DNA from 2 places in the Cupriavidus sp. P-10 genome. Region 1 is predicted to be linked to the other one. Evidence: predicted binding sites of a transcription regulator. Region 1 holds the regulator's gene; the other holds the start of a gene.
The links. Region 1 encodes NrdR, which represses ribonucleotide reductase genes. Its sites were predicted from a motif close to CACNANATNTNGTG; they were not measured.
Positions count from the first base shown of each region.

Region 1 (4,417 bases):
TCTATGCCGATGCGAAGGAAACCGCTGCGAGCGGCAACAACAACGGGCTGGGCAGCCCCGAGGTGGTCTACGACGACAACCTGACCATCCAGGCAGTCTATGCCGGCGACCTGAAAGGCCGGATGTGGAAGTTCGATCTCGCCGGCGACAACCCGGCGGCCTGGAGCGCCCGCATGGGCACCACGCAGGGCGCGCCGCTGTTCACCGCGCAAAGCGCCGCGGGCGTGGTTCAGCCGATCACCGCCGCGCCGACTGCGCTGGTCAATCCCAAGGATCCGAAGAAAGGCTTCCTGCTGACCTTTGGCACCGGCCGCTTCTACGACGCCGCTGACACCGCGGCCACGGGCTATAACTCGGTCTACGGCGTGTGGGACAACAATGCCGCAGCGGCAACGCGCAGCGACCTGCGCGCGCAGGCGCTGACGCCTGGTTCGACGATCGTGGATGGGGTGTCGCGTCCCGTTCTGACGCTCAGTAGCAATGCGGTCGACTACACCACCCGGCGCGGCTGGTACATCGACCTGCTGACGCAGGGCGAACGCGTGGTGGTCAAGCCGAAGACCGACGCGGAACGGCTGGTGATCACCACGCTGACGCCATCGACCGACGAGTGCGTCGGCGGCATCAGTTCCAACCTGCTCGACTTTGCCGCGCTGACCGGCGCCGCGCTGCCGTATGCGGTGCTCGACGTCAATGGCGACGGCAAGGTCGATGGAGACGACAACATAAAGGTCAACGACAAAGTGCTGGTGGTATCGGGCATCGCCCAGCAGGGCAACTTCGGCTCGACCATCTTTACCGGGGGCGGCGGCAGCAGCGACCACCTCAAGGTTGCCAGCGCCACCACGGGCGATGTCATCAGCGTGGTGGAGAAGGGCAATATCGCCCGCAACCGGCTGTCGTGGAGGCAGATCGCACAATGAACAGGTTAACTGGCCGCCGCTGCATGCCAGGCACGGGCGGCATGACGCTGATCGAGCTGATGGTCGCGGTATCGATCCTCGGCATCATCGCCGCGATCGCCATCCCCAACTACACCGAATACGTCAGGCGCGGCTATCGCACCGATGCGCGCGGCATGATGACCGAGGCGGCGCAGCAGCTGGAGCGCTTTCGTTCGGTCAATGGGCGCTATGACCAGGACACCGCCGGAGCGGCGTTTGCCTTGCCGGCGGCGTTCCGCACCTCGCCGCGCGACAGCAACCGGGTCCGGTACAACATCTCGCTGGTGGCCAATTCGCTGGCAGCGAACGGCTATGTACTGCAGGCGGTCCCGGTCGATGCGGCGGACGCGTGCGGCACCTACCTGCTGGACCAGGCCGGCACTCGGCTGAACGCGGTCGGGGCTACTCCCGCCGCGTACCGGCAGGACTGCTGGGAGCGTTGAGAGACGAGTGGAAAGTCGGGGAAGGGAAGGGCGCTCAGCGCTTGCTGTTGCCCGCGGTCACTTCGGCGAGTACATCGGAGAATTCGGAAACATCCTCGAAACTCCGGTACACCGACGCAAACCGGATATACGCGATCTTGTCGAGCTTGCGCAACTCGATCATCACCAGCTCGCCGACCTGGCTGCTGGCGATTTCCTTTTCGCCCAGCGACAGCAGTCTTTCCTCGATGCGGGTGATGGCTTCATCGATGGCCTCGGCCGAAACCGGACGCTTGCGCAGCGCCAGGCGCATCGAATCCTTCAGCTTGGCGCGCGTGTAGTCGACGCGCGAACCGTTTTTCTTGACGATGGCGGGGAAGAACAACTCGATCCGCTCATAGGTGGTGAAGCGGCGGTCGCAGGACTCGCAGCGGCGGCGCCGGCGCACGGCATCGCCGTCTTCGGACATGCGCGTGTCGAGAACCTGGGTATTGGAATGACCGCAAAAGGGGCATTTCATGCCGGACCACCTTCAGTTAACACCCCGTCGCCATTTCCGTTGGGTCTTCTGCGGTGGCGGGGCGGGTTGGCGAGGCCCGCAAGCCGGAGCCCCGTGAAGGGCGTGGCTTGCGGGGCTGCCGGCCGCTCACGCGCAAGGGCGCGAGCGGCCTCGATGCATCAGCCGTAGACCGGGAAACGCTTGGTCAGGGCAGCCACCTGCTCGCGCACGCTGGCGATGTTGGCGGCGTCGTGCGGGTTCTCCAGCACGTCGGCGATCAGGTTGCCGACGATGCGGGCTTCTTCTTCCTTGAAGCCGCGCGTGGTCATGGCCGGCGAGCCCAGGCGCACGCCCGAGGTGACGAACGGCTTTTCCGGATCGTTCGGGATGGCGTTCTTGTTGACGGTGATGTGCGCCTCGCCCAGGATGCGCTCGGCGTCCTTGCCGGTGATGTTCTTGGCGCGCAGGTCGACCAGCATCACGTGGCTTTCGGTGCGGCCCGAAACGATGCGCAGGCCGCGCGCGATCAGGGTCTCGGCCAGCACGGCGGCGTTCTTCACCACTTGCTGCTGGTATTCCTTGAACTCGGGCGTCAGCGCTTCCTTGAACGCGACGGCCTTGCCGGCGATCACGTGCATCAGCGGGCCACCCTGGATGCCGGGGAAGATTGCCGAGTTGATGGCCTTCTCATGCTCGGCCTTCATCAGGATCACGCCGCCGCGCGGGCCGCGCAGGCTCTTGTGCGTGGTCGTGGTGACGAAGTCGGCGTGCGGCACCGGGTTCGGGTAGACGCCCGCGGCGATCAGGCCGGCGTAGTGGGCCATGTCGACCATGAAGTAGGCACCGATCGACTTGGCGACCTTGCCGATGCGCTCGAAGTCGATGCGCAGCGCGAAGGCCGAGGCACCGGCGATGATCAGCTTGGGCTTCTTCTCTTGCGCCAGCTTTTCCAGCGCGTCGTAGTCGATGTCTTCCTGGGCGTTCAGGCCGTAGCTGACCACGTTGAACCACTTGCCGCTCATGTTCAGCGCCATGCCGTGGGTCAGGTGGCCGCCTTCGGCCAGGCTCATGCCCATGATGGTGTCGCCCGGCTTGAGCATGGCGAAGTACACGCCCTGGTTGGCCTGCGAACCCGAGTTGGGCTGCACGTTGGCGGCTTCGGCGCCAAAGAGTTGCTTGACGCGGTCGATGGCGAGCTGCTCGACCATGTCGACAAACTCGCAGCCACCGTAGTAGCGCTTGCCGGGATAGCCCTCGGCGTACTTGTTGGTCAGCTGCGAACCCTGCGCGGCCATCACGGCCGGCGAGGTGTAGTTTTCGGAGGCGATCAGCTCGATGTGGTCTTCCTGGCGCTGGTTTTCCTTCTGGATAGCGGCAAAGACTTCAGGGTCGATCTGGTCGATCGTGAAACGGCTGCGTTCGAACATGGCGAAACTCGTCTGAAAAAAGGGGAATCCGATTCAAGCATCGGGAGCATCGGGTTAGGGCGCGCGGGGAAGGCTAGCGGCGACCGGCGCTGGCGGCACTTTAACCGTCGGCGCAGGGCGCACCCTGCTTCCCATTCGCTGCCCAGGCGAGCGGCAGGCGTTAGAAACAACACGCCAGAGAACTTGCGCTTCCTCGTGGTAGTGCCCACTGACTTCGCCAGTCGCGCAAGATGGAATGGTTGGGCGCAGTGTAGCGCGTAGAGTGCGCCCGCCGCAAGCCGTCAACCCGCCAGCCAAGGCTGGTCAAGGGCTGGCCAGCAACTTGCTGTTGCAAACTCGTACTGCGGGTTTACACGAAACCGCGATCTCTCTCCGTTACAATCGCGGCCATGACAAATTTTGTCTGGACCCTGCGGGTGTACTGGGAAGACACCGACGCGGGCGGCGTAGTGTTCTACGCCAACTACCTCAAGTTCTTCGAACGGGCCCGCACCGAGTGGCTGCGTTCGCTCGGTATCGAGCAGCAGGCGCTGGCCGACGAGGCCGGCGTGGTCTTTATCGTCCGTAGTACGGCGGTGGACTACAATGCGCCCGCCCGCCTCGATGACCAGCTCGAGATCCGTACGCGCATCGACCGGGTCGGCCCGGCTTCGGTCCAGTTCACGCAGGAAGCCTGGCGTGGCGAGCTGATGCTGGCGACCGGCGTCATCCGCGTTGGATGCGTCGATCGAAGCACTTTTCGCCCCGCCCCGATTCCCGCCCCCGTCCTAGCTACCATCAAGTCCGCCCGATGAATCCCGTGACCGTCACGCAAGACCTGTCGATCGTATCGCTGGTGCTCCACGCCAGCCTGCTGGCACAGGCCGTCATGGCGCTGTTGCTCGTCATGTCGCTGTTTTCGTGGACCTATATCTTCCGCAAGCACCTGGCGCTGCGCTCGGCGCGCACCCAGACCGAGGGGTTCGAGCGCGACTTCTGGGCCGGCGGCGACCTGCAGGCGCTCTATAACAGTGCCGTCAACAACCGCCACAACACCGGCGCGCTCGAGCGGATCTTTGAATCCGGCATGGGCGAGTTCCTGAAGGCGCGCGAGCGCGGCAACGATTCGGGCGCGCTGCTCGACGC
Region 1 is NZ_AP025170.1:2,701,535-2,705,951, reverse strand. It holds gene CTP10_RS12475 (pilus assembly protein) at 1-923, shown strand, start outside; gene CTP10_RS12470 (type IV pilin protein) at 920-1,387, shown strand; gene nrdR (transcriptional regulator NrdR) at 1,422-1,886, opposite strand; gene glyA (serine hydroxymethyltransferase) at 2,045-3,292, opposite strand; ZMP/ZTP riboswitch at 3,426-3,527, opposite strand; gene ybgC (tol-pal system-associated acyl-CoA thioesterase) at 3,682-4,086, shown strand; gene tolQ (protein TolQ) at 4,083-4,417, shown strand, end outside.

Region 2 (4,417 bases), 430 kb from region 1:
GCGGCAGCTGTCGGCCGCGCCCGAGCGCATCCCGGTGGCGGTCATCACCGCCTACGGCAGCGCCGACAACGCCGTCGAGGCGCTCAAGGCCGGCGCTTTCGACTACATCGCCAAGCCGGTCTCGCTGGAGCAGCTGCGCAGCCTGGTGCTCAACGCGCTCGGCCGCCAGCAGCGCGACAGCACCGAAGCCGATGCCGGCGGCAGCGCCGGCGCGGACGCCGCCGCCGACCGTGCCGCGGCCTTGCTGCCCGGCCACTCCGCCGCCATGCAGGAGGTGCGCCGCTCGCTGTCGCGGCTGGCGCGCAGCATGGCGCCGGTGGTCATCAGCGGCGAATCCGGCAGCGGCAAGGAGCGCGCCGCGCGCGCCATCCACGCAATCAGCGCGCGCGCCTCGCACCCGTTTATCGCGGTCAACTGCGGCGCCATCCCTGAGACGCTGATGGAGTCGGAGTTCTTCGGCCACGTCAAAGGCGCCTTCACCGGCGCCGACGGCGAGCGCGGCGGCTTCTTTCACGCCGCCAACGGCGGCACGCTGCTGCTCGACGAGGTGGCCGACCTGCCGCTGGCGATGCAGGTCAAGCTGCTGCGCGCGCTGCAGGAGCGTCGCGTGCGCAAGATCGGCGCCAGCCGTGAAGACGCCGTCGACGTGCGCGTGATGTGCGCCAGCCACAAGGACCTGGCCGCAATGGTCGCCGCCGGCCAGTTCCGCCAGGACTTGTATTACCGCCTGAACGTGCTGGCGCTGCGCATGCCCACGCTGCGCGAGCGCGGCGAAGACATCCCGGTGCTGGCGCGCGCCATCCTGGACCATCTGGCAGTGCGCTACGGCGACCCGCATCCCAAGCGCCTGGCGCCCGCGGCGCTGGAGCAATTGGCCGCGTACCGCTTCCCGGGCAATGTCCGCGAACTGGAGAACCTGCTCGAGCGCGCCTACGCCTTTGCCGAGAGCGATCAGATCGAAGTGGCCGACCTCGGCCCGCTGGATGCCGGCGCGCCCGGCGCCGGGCTGATGGCGCCCGCGCCCACGATGGCGTCCCCGGTGCCTGCGACCCAGTACGCGCCCTGGGGCGCGCCGGGCATGTGGGCGCCGATGCCGCCCGCGGCGGCGCCCACGCCCGCAGTGGTGGCCGAACCCGCTGCCGCACCACAGGCCGCCGCACCGTCCACCGCCCAGCCCGAACCCGCGGGCGACGCCACCGAGCGCGCCTGCCGCGGCATCGTCTTCCCGATCGACCTGACCGCCCGGCTCGAAGCCGTGGAGCGCGAACTGATCCTGCAGGCGCTGGCGCAGACCAATTTCAACCGCACCGCCGCCGCGCCGCTGCTGGGCCTGAACCTGCGCCAGCTGCGCTACCGCATCCAGCAGCTGGGCATCCGCGAAGCCATGGACGCCGCCGACCGCGGCGTGGCAGAGAACGCCGGTGACGGCGCGGGCGAGGGCACGCCATGATCAGGCCGAGCCAGCCCAACCCGCCCGCGCCCTCGCGAGCCTTCCTGCCCGACGCAGACGGCTGGGTGCCCGCCGCCCGCCGCGTGCCATCGCCCAATTTCGACCAGCGCCCGCCCGGCATGCCGGTGGACCTGGTGGTGCTGCACAACATCAGCCTGCCGCCCGGCCAGTTCGGCAGCGGCGACATCGAGGCGTTCTTCCAGAACCGGCTCGACCCGGACAAGCACCCGTTCTTCGCCACCATCCACCAGGTCCAGGTGTCCGCGCACTTCCTGGTGACGCGGCAGGGCGAACTGGTGCAGTTCGTGCCGTGCACGCAGCGCGCCTGGCATGCCGGCCAGTCCGACTTCTTCGGCCGCACGCGCTGCAACGACTTTTCGATCGGCATCGAGATCGAGGGCTGCGACGACCTGCCATTCACCCCCGCCCAGTACGACACCGTGGCCGCGCTGGTGCCGGCTCTGATGGCAACCTATCCGGTGCGGGCGATCGCCGGCCACAGCGACATCGCCCCGGGACGCAAGACCGATCCCGGCCCGCATTTCGACTGGGACCGCTTCGCCGCCGGTGCAGCCGTGCCGCCAGGCATGTTGCCCTATCGGCATACCACAGGGTGATGAATTCGTAACGTCGTTCCCAGTGGTCGTGCGCCCCTTTTTGGGCACACATACCCCAAGCGGGTAAGGGGCTATCGCATGCTCGCAACAATCAAAAAAATTTTTGTGAAATGTGCAGTTGCGAACGGTTTCTCTGAAACCCTTGTGTGTTCTAGGCTCCCGGGCATGTGGCGCTGCCGCACCCGCCAGCCCGACCGCGGATCGACCCCGAAATAGCGGTTGTCAAGACTGGTCATTCGGATTCGTTTCACTATACTTAGCCCAGTTTTCAGCAGCACCCACTATATCTAGTAGTCAAACCGGGGGCTGGCCCAAGTGTGAGGTGGCGGTTGCACAGTGTGTGCAACCCGTCCGGAAACCTCCGCAAGGCTGGCGAATCACAGAGAGTCCCTGGCGAAATGTTCTCGCAAAGGCAGTTTGTCCGTGCGCGGTCACACCGAAACGGATCCTTCTTTCCGCAGCATTTCGCCAGGGACTCTTTTGTCTCTTATATCCAGGCTAAAAACAGGACTTCACATGCAAACGGCCCAGAACGAACTCACCACGGGTGGCGCCGCCGCCGGCGCTGCCAGCCAGGCATCGAACGCACAGCAGACCTCCAGCGCCGCTTCCACCAGCTACCCGGATCACAAGATCATCCGTCGTAATGGCGCCGTGGTGGCGTTCGAGCCGTCCAAGATCAACGTCGCCATGACCAAGGCCTTCCTCGCCGTCAACGGCGGGCAGGGCGCTGCCAGCGCGCGCGTGCGCGAGATCGTCGAGCAGCTGACCGACAGCGTGGTGCGCGCCCTCGTGCGCAGCCGCCCGAGCGGTGGCGCCATCCATATCGAAGACGTGCAGGACCACGTCGAGCTGGCCCTGATGCGCTCGGGCGAGCATGAAGTGGCCCGTGCCTACGTGCTGTACCGCGAGAAGCGCGCCCAGGAGCGTGCCAGCGCCAGCGCCCAGGCCGTGGCCCGCGTGCAGGAAGGCGGCTTCTCGGTCAACGTGACCGATGCCGGCGTGACCAAGCCGCTGGACATTGGCGCGCTGCATGCACTGATCGACAACGCCTGCTCCGGCCTTGGCGATTCCGTCAGCGCCGAGCCGATCCTGAAGGAAACGCTGAAGAACCTGTACGAAGGCGTGCCGATGACGCAGGTGTACGACTCCGCCATCCTGGCCGCGCGTACCTTGATCGAAAAGGACCCGGCCTACAGCCAGGTCACCGCCCGTATCCTGCTGCACACCATCCGCAAGGAAATCCTGGGCGCCGAAGTGACCCAGACGGAGATGTCGGCCCGCTACGCCGAGTACTTCCCGAAGTTCATCGCCCGCGGCATCGAAGCCGAGCTGCTGGACGAAAAGCTGGCCACCTATGACCTGGCCCGCCTGGGCGCCGCGCTGGACGCCGGCCGCGACTTCCAGTTCAACTACCTGGGCCTGCAGACCCTGTACGACCGCTACTTCCTGCATATCGATGAAGCCCGCATCGAAATGCCGCAGGCCTTCTTCATGCGCGTGGCCATGGGCCTGGCGCTGAACGAGAAGGACCGCGAAGCGCGCGCCATCGAGTTCTACCAGCTGCTGTCGTCGTTCGACTTCATGTCGTCCACGCCGACCCTGTTCAACTCGGGCACCCGCCGCTCGCAGCTGTCGTCGTGCTACCTGACCACCGTGTCGGACGACCTGGAAGGCATCTATGAAGCGCTGAAGGAAAACGCGCTGCTGTCCAAGTTCGCGGGCGGACTGGGCAATGACTGGACCAACGTGCGCGCACTCGGCTCGCACATCAAGGGCACCAACGGCAAGTCGCAAGGCGTGGTCCCGTTCCTGAAGGTAGTGAACGACACCGCTGTCGCCGTGAACCAGGGCGGCAAGCGCAAGGGCGCCGTCTGCGCCTACCTGGAAACGTGGCACCTGGACATCGAAGAATTCCTGGAGCTGCGCAAGAACACGGGCGACGACCGCCGCCGCACCCACGACATGAACACGGCCAACTGGATCCCGGACCTGTTCATGAAGCGCGTGATGGAAGCCGGCGAATGGACGCTGTTCTCGCCCGCCACCTGCCCGGACCTGCACGACAAGGTCGGCAAGGAATTCGAGCGCGCCTACCTGGGCTATGAAGCCAAGGCTGCCAATGGCGAACTGAAGCTGTTCAAAAAGGTTCCGGCGCTGCAACTGTGGCGCAAGATGCTGGGCATGCTGTTCGAAACCGGCCACCCGTGGATCACCTTCAAGGATCCGTGCAACATCCGCAGCCCGCAGCAGCACGTCGGCGTCGTCCACAGCTCCAACCTGTGCACGGAAATCACGCTCAACACCAACGAGAGCGAGATCGCCGTCTGCAACCTGGGCTCGGTCAACC
Region 2 is NZ_AP025170.1:3,134,859-3,139,275, reverse strand. It holds gene CTP10_RS14435 (sigma-54-dependent transcriptional regulator) at 1-1,450, shown strand, start outside; gene ampD (1,6-anhydro-N-acetylmuramyl-L-alanine amidase AmpD) at 1,447-2,067, shown strand; gene CTP10_RS14425 (ribonucleoside-diphosphate reductase subunit alpha) at 2,584-4,417, shown strand, end outside.
Region 2: CTP10_RS14425 (ribonucleoside-diphosphate reductase subunit alpha) is a predicted target of NrdR. The motif match lies at 2,347-2,360, and genes of this name have one in related genera.